DNA from 3 places in the Enterobacter chinensis genome. Region 1 is predicted to be linked to each of the others. Evidence: predicted binding sites of a transcription regulator. Region 1 holds the regulator's gene; each other region holds the start of a gene.
What was found. Region 1 encodes LexA, which represses DNA repair genes until DNA is damaged. Its sites were predicted from a motif close to TNCTGTATGTACATACAGNA; they were not measured.

Region 1 (4,182 bases):
CAACGGCGCGGGCAATCGCTTTGGAAGCCAACAGCTTGTTGAACAGATCCTGACGCGCCGGGAGACGCGGCCCAACGGCAGCCAGACGCTGACGAGCGAAGTGCATACGCGCCACGCGCGCCAGTTTTTGCGCGATGATCTTGTCGGTGCCATGCTCGTCCGCCATTCGACGCAGCGAAACGGAAGGAGAGAAGCGCACAAAGCTGTCGCGTCCCAGCCAGGAGACCGCGAAGAACTTCTGGATGCCGTTAAGCATGCGCAGAGGTGGATTCTCTTCACCTTTTTCACGACCCGGGCGGCGACCAAACATCACCGATACCGGCACCATCTGCACATCCAGGTCAGGATTGCTGCGGTGCAGGTCCAGATAGTCATGGAACAGCTTGATGGACTCTTCTTTTGGCGTGTAATAGGTAAACACGCGAGGTCCACCATGAATGAACACGTAGCGCGGCAGCAGAGTGCCGTCAACTTCCAGCGGTTCAAGCGGGTCAGGTAAATCATGCGCCAGACACTGGGCGCGAAGCGTCAGTAAGTCTGCCTTCGAGTTATAAGGCAAAACGTACATAATAGGACGTGACGTATCGAGCCCCAATTCCAGCGCGGGTTCTGCTGGGATAGACTTGCTTTTTACCAGGATGCTTAATGGTAAATTAAGTAATTTGTAGTAAATTCGTGGCCAGCCGGACATAAACGATGTAAAGCCTCTGGTTAATAATGCAATTGCGGCGCAAGGATAACAGAAAGCGCGCAAAATTTCTGTTGTTACCCGTCATACTTAAGGCGGCAGCGAAACGCGCTGCTCCTGTAGTTACTGACGCTATTTCCAATAAAAGGTTCTTTTAATGGCCAATAATACCACTGGGTTAACCCGAATCATCAAAGCCGCCGGCTATTCCTGGAAAGGTTTCCGTGCCGCGTGGATCAATGAAGCCGCCTTTCGCCAGGAAGGCGTCGCCGCTATCATCGCGGTGATTATCGCTTGTTTCCTTGATATTGATGCGATAACACGCGTTCTTCTGATCGGCTCCGTGCTTCTGGTGATGATAGTGGAAATTCTTAATAGCGCTATTGAGGCTGTTGTTGACCGTATAGGTTCTGATTTCCACGAGCTCTCTGGCCGGGCAAAAGACATGGGCTCTGCTGCCGTGTTGCTGGCGATTATCACCGCCGTTATCACCTGGGTCACGCTGCTTTGGTCACATTTCCGATGAGCCTCGAGGAATAATTAAGTCCCTGGTTTTTTGTGCAGTTTTTGGTTCCAAAATCGCCTTTGACTGTATATACTCACAGCATAACTGTATATACACCCAGGGGGCGGAATGAAAGCGTTAACGACCAGGCAGCAAGAGGTGTTTGATCTCATCCGGGATCATATCGGCCAGACGGGTATGCCACCCACGCGTGCGGAAATCGCTCAGCGTCTGGGCTTCCGTTCTCCGAATGCTGCCGAAGAACACCTGAAAGCGCTGGCGCGTAAGGGCGTGATTGAGATTGTTTCGGGCGCGTCCCGCGGTATCCGCCTGCTGGTGGAAGAAGAGACGGGCATTCCGCTGGTGGGGCGTGTTGCTGCAGGTGAGCCTTTACTGGCACAGCAGCATATTGAAGGCCACTACCAGGTCGATCCAGCCATGTTCAAACCGAGCGCTGATTTCCTGCTGCGCGTAAGCGGTATGTCGATGAAAGACATCGGCATTCTTGACGGCGATCTGCTGGCGGTTCACAAAACGCAGGATGTGCGCAATGGCCAGGTTGTGGTCGCACGCATCGATGACGAAGTCACCGTCAAGCGTCTTAAAAAACAGGGTAACACCGTCCAGTTGTTGCCTGAAAACAATGAGTTCTCCCCGATTGTGGTGGATCTCCGTGAGCATAATTTCTCTATCGAAGGACTGGCGGTTGGGGTCATTCGCAACGGTGAATGGCTCTAATCTCTTCCTGACAGGCTACGGCTCCGCTGTAGCCTGATTCATTTCCTGCTCCCGGTATTTTTCATGTCACTGCTGACGGCATCAGATAAGGCATTGTGGCGTCTTGCTCTGCCGATGATTTTCTCCAACATCACCGTACCCTTGCTGGGTCTGGTCGATACTGCTGTTATTGGTCATCTTGATTCCCCTGTTTATCTTGGCGGCGTGGCCATTGGCGCGACGGCAACCAGCTTCCTGTTTATGTTGCTGCTCTTTTTGCGCATGAGTACCACCGGACTTACCGCACAGGCTTATGGTGCAAAAGATCCGTTGCGTCTGGCTCGCGCGCTGGTGCAGCCGCTGATACTTGCGCTTGGTGCGGGTGCGTTAATCGTTTTACTGCGCGCTCCCCTGATTGACCTTGCGCTCCATATCGTGGGCGGCAGCGAGGCGGTACTGGAGCAGGCGCGACGTTTCCTTGAAATCCGCTGGCTCAGCGCGCCCGCCTCGCTGGCAAACCTGGTCCTGCTGGGGTGGCTTCTGGGCGTACAGTATGCCCGTGCGCCAGTGATTCTGCTGGTGGTGGGTAACCTTCTCAACATTGTGCTGGATATCTGGCTGGTGATGGGTCTGCACATGAACGTGCGGGGTGCGGCACTGGCGACTGCGATTGCAGAATACGGGACCTTTATTATTGGTCTGTGGATGGTCTGGCGTGTTCTGGCGATGCGCGGGATCTCCCTTGCGCTGCTTAAAACCGCATGGCGTGGGAATATCCGTAAGCTGCTGGCGCTCAACCGTGACATCATGCTGCGCTCGCTGCTTCTTCAACTCTGTTTCGGCGCGCTGACGGTTTTCGGGGCCCGGCTGGGGCCAGAAATTGTCGCGGTCAACGCGGTATTGATGACGCTCCTGACCTTTACTGCCTACGCACTGGACGGCTTTGCCTATGCGGTTGAAGCGCATTCTGGACAGGCATACGGTGCGCGCGAAAGCGGGCAGCTCCAGGATGTGTGGCGGGCAGCCTGCCGTCAGTCGGGACTGGTCGCGCTGGCGTTTGGTCTGGTTTACGCCTGTTTTGGCCAGCAGATCGTTGCGTTACTCACCTCTCTTTCTTCACTGCGCGAGCTGGCGAGCCATTACCTTATCTGGCAGGTGATTTTACCGGTGGTCGGCGTCTGGTGTTATCTCCTGGACGGCATGTTTATTGGTGCGACGCGCGGAGCCGAAATGCGTAACAGCATGGCTGTCGCTGCGGCAGGGTTTGGCCTGACGCTGCTGACGCTCCCGTGGCTTGGTAACCACGGTTTATGGCTGGCCCTTGCCGTCTTCCTCTCGCTGCGGGGGATATCGCTGGCTTTTATCTGGCGGCGCCACTGGCGGAACAATACCTGGTTCCCCTCGCGTCACGATATATCGTGACGGTTAAAGATTCCGAATATGAAACCAACTGCCGAATCCTTAACTACAATAATCATTACGTCCAGCAGAAAAGAACGTAACGGACGTTACGACCCGACGCTTAACTAAGAGGACACGATGATGAATAAAGACGAAATCGGCGGCAACTGGAAGCAGTTCAAAGGTAAAGCGAAAGAACAGTGGGGTAAGCTGACTGATGACGATATGACCGTCATTGAAGGTAAACGCGATCAGCTTGTTGGTAAAATCCAGGAGCGTTACGGCTACGCAAAAGACCAGGCGGAAAAAGAAGTGGGCGACTGGGAAAAACGCAACGACTACCGCTGGTAACCGGGCTATACCCGAAGTACAAGGAAGTACACTCTGAGGCGGCCATGAGCCGCCTTTGCTTTTGCTGCTAACGCGGCTTTTTCTTCACGAGAATAGAGTGGTCGTGCTGACATGCATCCTGATGACGACAGGCTTCCACTTCCACGCACGCTGAGCACAGCCCGTGTGCTTCAATCACGTTATGACGCAGGGCAAAGCCCATTTTAGCGGCCAGCGAATGCATAATGTCTTCCACGCCTTCCGCGCCTTCTTCTTTCACCGCTCCACAGCGATCGCAGATAAACATCGCCGATGTATGCGTAGGCTGATCGAACAGATGGCACAGCACATAGCTGTTTGTGGACTCCACTTTATGCACGAACCCTTGTTCCAGCAGGAAATCCAGCGCGCGATAGACCGTCGGTGGCTTCGCCTGCGGCTCGCTTTCGCGAAGCAGGTCGAGCAGGTCGTAGGCACTGATGGCGCCCTGCTGCAGGCTCATCAGACGTAAGACTTCAAGGCGCTGCGGAGTCAGGCGCAC
Region 2 (4,182 bases), on a different contig from region 1:
AGGTTAATGCCTGGATTTATCAGCTACAGCCGCGTTCTGAATCATAAAAAAAGGCTCTCTGTCACCAGAGAGCCTTTTTCACTATTCGCTGCGATTACTCGCTTTTTGCTTCGCCGTTCTTGATTTCGCCCATCACTTTCAGCTTCTTAGAGATGTCACGACGCTCTTTGGACAGCTCAGCGTTTTTGATGATGTAGTCATCAACGCGGTCTTCATAGTCGCTCTTCATGCTGGCGATGATGCCCTGAATAGCTTCAACGCTCATGCCTGGCTTGATGTAGTCGCTCAGGTTGTCGAGCAGCAGAACACGCTTCTGGTTGTCACGGATCTTCTTCTCAACGTCCTGGATTTCACGCTGCAGTTTGTTTTTGCGGCGGAACAGGCGGACGAATTCCAGAACATCCTGGAACGAAGGCTTGGTAGTTTCCATTTTTACACCCCTGATAATGTGAGATTCGGATTCGTTAAAGCAACCGTTGTAACAATAACCTTACTGACAGCGGCTGCGAATGACAATGAGTATATCGTTTAAAGCTATCATAACCCCAATTGCTGCTGAATCGAAGCAGCAGGCGTCACATACGCCTTTTATTTGCGCAGCGCCCGGCAAATAAGATGCGATAACAGCTCAAGCTGACGCGCCAGTTCCATACTCAGCCAGACATAGCCATGAATAGGCGTTTCTGCCACGTTATCGCTCTGGCGTTCATTGATTAACTGCTTCAGCTCCGCAACGATCTCATTCAGCCGCTCGCTGTTCGCCAGTATCGGCTGCGGGTTACCTTCATAGAGCGCATGAGCGATGGTCAACAACGTTTGCTGCGTCATCTGCTGGGTCTCTTTGAGGGTCTGCGCGTTAAGCATCAGCAAATGGCTGGGGCGCGAGGCCCAGTGGGCGTTGATCTGCAGTTCAAGCATACAGACCAGATTGCGGCTTACCGTCTGGATGGCTTCGAAAATCGCTTTCTGAATATGGGTTTCTTTACTGGCGGGCGTGATCAGGCCGCGCATTTTGACCACGTCGTTAAGGATCGTTTGCAGATGCTTTTCCAGCCGGGGACGCTCAACCAGATTGGGGGAAAACCCGGCCTGATAGACGCGGTTAAACGCGGTGACGTAATTGGCCATCTGAATGCGCCAGTGCAGAAAAGCACGCTGCGGCCAGATACCGGTAAAGAGCATGGCCAGCAGTGACCCCAGGATGACATCCCCGCTTCGCCACAGCGCGGTGGTCATATCCCCGGCGGGTGCACCGACAACCACAGCGAGAGTAATACCAATCAGCAGCGCCTGATACGGTCTTTTGCCCAACGCCAGCCAGCCGCACAGGAACATGGCGGCACCGCACCATGTCAGCATGACCGGAAACGAGATAAGCTCCAGCTTCAGGGCGATAAGCCCGAGTGCCGAGCCTAAAACGGTCCCACCAATTCGCTCGAAGGCGCGAGGGACAACGTTTCCCCAAAACGAGATGGGCCCCATCACCACTACCAGTGTGATCAGCGGCCACGTCCCTTCCGGAACATCCAGCAAACGGACCAGGACAAACGTCAACACGAACGCCAGCGCGATGCGACATCCATGCACCACGCGGTAGTGTTTGTATAAACGAATTTCAAAAGGGGTTAATGATTTGTCGGGACGCACACCCGCTCTCCAGCTACACGGCAAATCACAATTGTACTGTGTTTTCAGCCGGGCGGATCGCTTCCGGCTGAAAAACCCTTCATTTAGCAGGCCTAAACCGTTTTGTGCTCTACTGCGATAAACATTTCAATATCCCAGTAGCCGTCCGCATTGCCGTCATTGAGATAACGCTCGAAGCAGGGTTTGAGCGCCATCTGGTACTTATTGTCCTGCAACAGGGAATTAAAGAACTGATACCACGGCGTGGCAAAGTCGTAGTTTTCCACACGCGCCGTCGCCACGGCATAATCACCGGCCGCGATTTCCGTCATCATGACGCCTTCGCTGTTTTCCGGAATGATGAAATCGTCCGGTACCGTGACGGCCGTATCACAGCGCAGTTTTTCTGCCGGGACCTCATCGGGGTTATCGTAGTAGACCGCAACCCACTCCAGCGGCTGAATGTTACGCCCGTCCACCCACATCACCAGCTGTTCAAAGCCCTGTTTTACCGTGTGTTCCCACGGCCCGACCAAATGAAAACCGGCAATCTTACGTTTCTGTTGCTGCTTAATGCTGTAGTCCATGCTGCCTCCATTTATTACTGTATATACATACACTATAAAGCGAGTTCTGACCGTTCAGCAAACGTGAAGTGTTTATTATGTGAGCAGACTCGCAACCCTGCCAGTCTGCTCAGCAGCAGTTAAAGCGTGTGATGCAAATAATCGCTCATGCGGGAGAACAGACCACCTTTATCAACGGCTTCCAGCGTCACCAGCGGCCAGTGTGCCACCACTTTGTCGCGGTCATAGAGTTGGATCTCCCCGACACGCTGATGCGCAGCAATTGGCGCTTCCAGCTCTTTTTTATCCAGCACGTATTTGGCTTTGATGTTCGGCACTTCCGCTTTCGGCAGGGCCAGCCAGAAGTCCTGGTCAGTGCCCAGTTTCACCTGCTCCTTATCGCCGTACCAGATACGCTCTGTCCCCACTTTTTTACCATTGTGCAGGATCTGCACCGTATCAAAATTCTGCTGCCCCCAGTGCAGGAGTTTCCGGGCCTGGTCCTCACGCCCTTTCGGGCTGTCCGCCCCCATGACTACCGCGATTAAACGGCGCTGGCCGTCAACGGCGGACGCAATCAGGTTAAAACCCGCCCCCGAGGTATGCCCCGTTTTAAGTCCGTCCACGTTCATGGTTTTATCCCACAGCAGGCCGTTGCGGTTTTGCTGGGTGATCCCATTCCAGGTGAGGCTCTTTTCGCTGTACATATGGTAAAACTCAGGCTCGCCGTGGATGATAGCCCGGGAGAGTACGGCCAGATCATAAGCAGAGCTGTGCTGGCCCGGCGCGTCCAGACCGTGGACGGTTTCAAAGTGCGTATCGCGAAGGTTCAGCTTTTGCACATAGTCATTCATCATCTTCACAAACTGCGGCTGGCCGCCCGCCACGTGATCGGCCAGCGCCACGCAGGCATCGTTACCGGAATCGACAATCAGACCGCGGCTCAGATCGCGCACGGAGACGCGATCGCCCTCTTTCAGGAACATCAGCGACGAGCCGTCAAACACCGGGTTCCCTTTTGCCCACGCATCACGTCCTACGGTGACAATGTCGTCCGGCGTAATGCGATGGCTATCAATGGCCCGATCCACCACATAGCCCGTCATCAGCTTGGTAAGGCTCGCCGGATTACGTTGTTGATGTTCGTTGCCCGCCGTTAAGATCTGACCAGTCGTGTAATCCATCAGCACCCAGGAGCCAGCCTGAATGGCCGGAGGCTGCGGCGAAAAATCCAGTGGTTCGGCCGCAAAAGCAGATGAGACACTCGAAGCGAGTAAAGAAACAGCAATAAACAGACGGCGTTTCAACGGTATATCCTCAGGTCATTAAAAATCGATGACCTTTTTACGGGAGTTCTGATGTCGTTACCTGGCTTAATTGCAAAAAAATGTGACAGGACGCAGGTTTTCCGCTGAAGCTGGCACGCAAATTTGTACCACGGCGGTGCTTTTTATTCGGTCTGACCCGTGCGATCGTTTACCATAGTGACGTCATTTTTTAACAGGATGGTATTACTGGTGTCTGACTCTGCCGCACGCCCGACTTTTTTGTTCCACGATTACGAAACCTTTGGCACTCACCCGGCGCTGGACCGACCGGCGCAGTTTGCCGCCATCCGTACCGACGACGAATTCAACATCATTGGCGAGCCTGAGGTCTTCTACTGCAAACCGGCTGATGACTACCTCCCGCAGCCGGGCGCGGTCATGGTCACCGGGATCACGCCTCAGGAAGCGCGGGAAAAAGGCGTTAGCGAGGCAGAATTCGCCCGCCGCATCCACGATCTGTTCACCGTCCCCCATACCTGCGTGGTCGGTTACAACAACATCCGTTTCGATGACGAAGTGACGCGCAATATCTTCTATCGCAACTTCTACGATCCCTATGCCTGGAGCTGGCAAAACCGTAATTCGCGCTGGGATTTACTCGACATCATGCGCGCCTGTTATGCGCTGCGTCCTGAAGGCATTAACTGGCCGGAAAATGAGGA
Region 3 (4,182 bases), on a different contig from region 1:
ACCCGCCTGGCGGTTACCCGATCGCTTCCTTTATGCCGTCTATCCTGACGCCCGCTTCATTCCGCAACGCGTCCGGAGCGTCGTGGGCGTGATTGAGCAATTACTGCCTGAAATAATAAAGAAAAATCGATCGTTTCCACCGTAAATCACGTGCGTTTTTTAACCGCAAGGAATAGAGTATTTTCACCGTATTCTTCTCTATCTGGAGCACGTATGCCGGATTACCGTTTTTTCCAAAAAGGCCCGAACCTCATTGCGATCGAGAGTGCAAACACCGACTCGGCTGCTCAGCTCATCGCTCAGGGGTTTGAAAAACAGTTTGAGGAGATCGGCGCCGCGGATGAAAAAGAGGCGCTGACCCGCCTTGCTGATATCCGCAGAAATAATGAAATCGATCGCCATAACTTCCTGGCCGGGGCGGGCGAAATGCCGTTGATCGGCGTACTGACGGCTGCGGCAACCTGGTTGACGCAAAAGAAATAACGCAACCATCCGCTACCTCGCCACCGGTAAATCGGCGTACCGTGTCGTATAGGCTGGTGACAGCATCTCACGCTTCATCGCCCAGGATTTCTCAATACCCTGCCCGGCAAACCACACCTTCCCTTTGCCGGAATGATTTAAACTGTCGATTATCTCCATCAGCGCCGCGCTGTTGGCGCGCAGACGATTATCGTCAAACAGGTTCAGCTGGGCGACGCCGCTGCTGAAAAAGTCCGCCAGCATCACCCCGGCTTTCATATAGCGATACCCGTCGCGCCATATGCGCCCCAGCGCCTCCGTGGCGGCACGGATGATATCCCGCGAGTCATTGGTGGGCGTCATCAGGGTGACCGAAGCCTGATTGCCGTAATAAATTTCGTTGTCCGCATGCGGGCTGGTGCGCACAAACACGCTGATAAAACGGCAATATTGATGCTCGCCACGCAGTTTTTCTGCTGCCCGCTCCGCGTAGGCGCAAATCGCCTGATGCATCTCTTCATATTGGGTAATACGGTGTCCAAACGAACGGCTACAGATAATTTGCTGCTTCGTGGGGGTGAACTCTTCCAGGTCAAGGCAGGGCTCACCGCGAAGCTCGCGCGCCGTGCGTTCCAGCACCACGTTAAAATGTTTGCGAATGACCCAGGAAGACGCTTCCGCCAGATCCAGCGCCGTGGTAACCCCCATCGCGTTAAGCTTTTTCGTGATGCGCCGCCCTACGCCCCACACCTCCTCTACCGCAACCTTTGCCAGCAGCTTACGCTGCCGCTCCCGATCAGAGAGATCGACCACGCCGCCGGTGCCGGCCCACCGCTTCGCCGCATAGTTAGCCAGCTTCGCCAGCGTTTTTGTCGGGGCAATACCGACGCCAACGGTTAAGCCCGTATTTTTAAAGACCTGCGTGCGCATCTGGTGACCAAACGCTTCCAGCGATATGCAGTTATTGACTCCTGATACGTTCACGAACGCCTCATCAATCGAGTAAATCTCTATTGCCGGGGCGAGATCGGTCAGCGTCTGCATCACTCGACTGCTGAGATCGGCATACAGCGCATAGTTCGAGCTAAAGACGTAAACCCGCGACGGATAGCCCTTCTCTTTGAACTTAAAATATGGCTCACCCATTTTTATGCCGAACTGCTTTGCCTCCCGCGACAGGGAAATAATGCAGCCGTCATTATTGGAAACCACCACGATGGGCTTCCCCTGTAGATCGGGGCGGAACACCTTCTCGCAGGAGGCATAGAAGCTGTTCACATCAACCAGCGCGAACATGTTTATGCGTTTTGAGGGTGTGGGTGACGACACCGAAGATTTGCAGCTCCTCTTCGGACTGAAAGGTAATCGGCTGATAGCGGGCATTATGTGGCATAAGTCTCAGAACCGGACGGGTCTGCAGCTCTTTCACCGTAAACTCACCGGCGACCGACGCGACGACGATATCCCCATGTTCGGCGTTTAACGAACGGTCAACCACCAGCAGATCGCCGTCGCCGATCCCCGCCCCAATCATGGAGTCTCCGCTCACCTTGATAAAATAGGTCGCACTGGGGTGTCTCACTGCCAGCCGGTTAAGATCGAGACGATCTTCCACATAATCCTGCGCCGGGCTGGGGAAACCACAGGCAACACGCTCTAAAAATAAAGGTAATTCAATGCATTGGTTTGGATGATAAGAAAAGAGAGTGTCCATAATGCCTTTCTCGCCAGATACTGTATATAAATACAGTATTACGGATTGTGGCCAGGGATCAAGGTCATTTCCGGAAGCGAACCCAAACACGTTGAAGTTTGAGCGGATTTAATTTAGCTGCATCCTCTGTCCGGAACTCGCCTCAGGTTCTTCCTGGTTAGCGTTAATAGCCCTCATAACACAAGTCATTTTAAAGTCACAAAAAAATGACTTATTTGTGACTTGCAAAAAAGTAAATTCACAAAAATTGAATCACTTAATATTGACTTTAATGTCAGATAAAATCATATAGCACGCAAAGCCCTTCGGGCCTTGCGTATGTCACGATCAGTCCATCAGCGAATTCAGCGTTTCCAGGGCCTCAGGCGGTAACCGCAGCTCGCCCGCCGCAAGGTTTTGCCGCAGATGCGCCACGGAAGAGGTGCCTGGGATCAGCAGGATATTCGGGGAACGTTGCAGCAGCCATGCCAGCGCAACCTGCATTGCCGTCGCGCCCAGTGAGTCTGCAACAGCCTGTAGCCCGGAAGATTGCAGTGGCGTAAAGCCCCCCAGCGGGAAGAATGGCACATAGGCCACCCCCTGCTGCGCCAGCAGATCCACCAGCGCGTCGTCGCCCCGGTTCACAATGTTGTACATGTTCTGCACGCACACTACCGGCACCATCTTCTGCGCTTCCGCGACCTGAGTGGCCGTGACGTTGCTCAGGCCAATATGACGCACCAGCCCCTGCTGTTGTAATTCTGCCAGGGTGGAAAGCGGTTCAGCAATCGACCCTTCCGCCGGCCCGTGCACGCTAAACATGATCCGCAGATTCACCACATCCAGCACGTCCAGCTGCAAATTACGCAGGTTGTCATGCACCGCCTGAGTCAGTTCCTGCGCGGAGAACGCCGGTAGCCAGGCGCCTTTGCTATCGCGACGGGCACCAATCTTGGTGACGAGCGTCAGATCGTCCCGGTAAGGATGCAGTGCCTCGCGGATCAGCTGGTTCGTCACGTGGGGGCCATAAAAATCACTGGTATCAATATGGTTAACCCCCGCTGCCACAGCTTCGCGTAACACGTCCAGCGCGGCCTGTTTATCCTTCGGAGGACCAAAAACGCCCGGCCCGGCCAGCTGCATCGCGCCATAGCCCAGTCGTTTAACCGTCCGCGTTCCGAGCGCGTACGTCCCGCTTTTATCAATGCTGCTCATGTTGACCTTCCTCATAAAAATGATCCGGGTTTACAACAGGTTCCTTCAAAGAGCCCTTAGTTAAGCGCAAGTTAATTAAAGTTTAAATTCTCTACGACGATAGTAATTAAGTACCCCTGCATCTTCTCTAACGGACGACCGCCATGCTGAAAAATCTGCACGTGATTACCGGTATTATCTTTGCCCTCACCATATTCTGTCTGTTGCAAGTTGTCACGGGAGGGTTGTTCTACTCTGCCGTCAGCAACGATCGCCATAACTTCCAGAACTCCGGCGTACTCAATGCCCAGCAGGAAAGCCTGAGCGACAGCGTGAACACGCTGGTGAAAACGCGCGTCACCGTCACCCGTGTGGCGATCCGCTACCTGAAAAACCAGCGTGATCCGGCTTCCCTTGCGGCAATCAATAAATTGCTTGGCACCGCAGGCGACTCGCTGGCAAAAGCCGAAGCCTATAACAAAGAGTGGCAGAAACTGCCGCAGGTTAAGGGCCAGGATGCGGCCTTAACCGACGAGATGCAGAAATCCTGGAATCAGATGCACGAAGTGATGCGTTTGTCGATTGAGTATCTGCGCGCCGACAACTACCAGGCCTATGGCGATCTGGACGCACAGCAGGCTCAGGACGATATGGAGGCGGTCTATAACCGCTGGCGCGCCGAAAACAACACCCTGCTGAAGGCGGCCACCGAAGAGAACCAGAGCAGCTTCACGCAGATGCAGTGGACGCTGGCCGCTATTCTGCTGGCCGTTATCGCGGTACTGGTGATTATCTGGCAGGGTTTACAACACCTGCTGTTAAAACCACTCAAC

Region 2: a site for LexA is predicted at 2,229-2,248, ahead of sbmC (DNA gyrase inhibitor SbmC). Genes of this name have one in related genera too.
Region 3: a site for LexA is predicted at 2,195-2,214, ahead of umuD (translesion error-prone DNA polymerase V autoproteolytic subunit). Genes of this name have one in related genera too.

The regions. Positions count from the first base shown of each region.
Region 1 is NZ_JARDVI010000009.1:65,572-69,753, forward strand. Features, by position in the region: gene plsB (glycerol-3-phosphate 1-O-acyltransferase PlsB) at 1-691, opposite strand, end outside; gene PYW49_RS21955 (diacylglycerol kinase) at 846-1,214, shown strand; gene lexA (transcriptional repressor LexA) at 1,323-1,931, shown strand; gene dinF (MATE family efflux transporter DinF) at 1,995-3,332, shown strand; gene PYW49_RS21970 (CsbD family protein) at 3,453-3,662, shown strand; gene zur (zinc uptake transcriptional repressor Zur) at 3,730-4,182, opposite strand, start outside.
Region 2 is NZ_JARDVI010000004.1:518,469-522,650, reverse strand. Features, by position in the region: gene PYW49_RS15105 (gamma-glutamylcyclotransferase family protein) at 1-47, shown strand, start outside; gene PYW49_RS15100 (DUF496 family protein) at 95-430, opposite strand; gene PYW49_RS15095 (FUSC family protein) at 589-1,647, opposite strand; gene sbmC (DNA gyrase inhibitor SbmC) at 1,740-2,213, opposite strand; gene dacD (serine-type D-Ala-D-Ala carboxypeptidase DacD) at 2,333-3,499, opposite strand; gene sbcB (exodeoxyribonuclease I) at 3,698-4,182, shown strand, end outside.
Region 3 is NZ_JARDVI010000001.1:315,803-319,984, reverse strand. Features, by position in the region: gene PYW49_RS01640 (LysR family transcriptional regulator) at 1-145, shown strand, start outside; gene PYW49_RS01635 (hypothetical protein) at 214-483, shown strand; gene umuC (translesion error-prone DNA polymerase V subunit UmuC) at 496-1,758, opposite strand; gene umuD (translesion error-prone DNA polymerase V autoproteolytic subunit) at 1,742-2,176, opposite strand; gene PYW49_RS01620 (aldo/keto reductase family oxidoreductase) at 2,504-3,370, opposite strand; gene tcp (methyl-accepting chemotaxis citrate transducer) at 3,514-4,182, shown strand, end outside.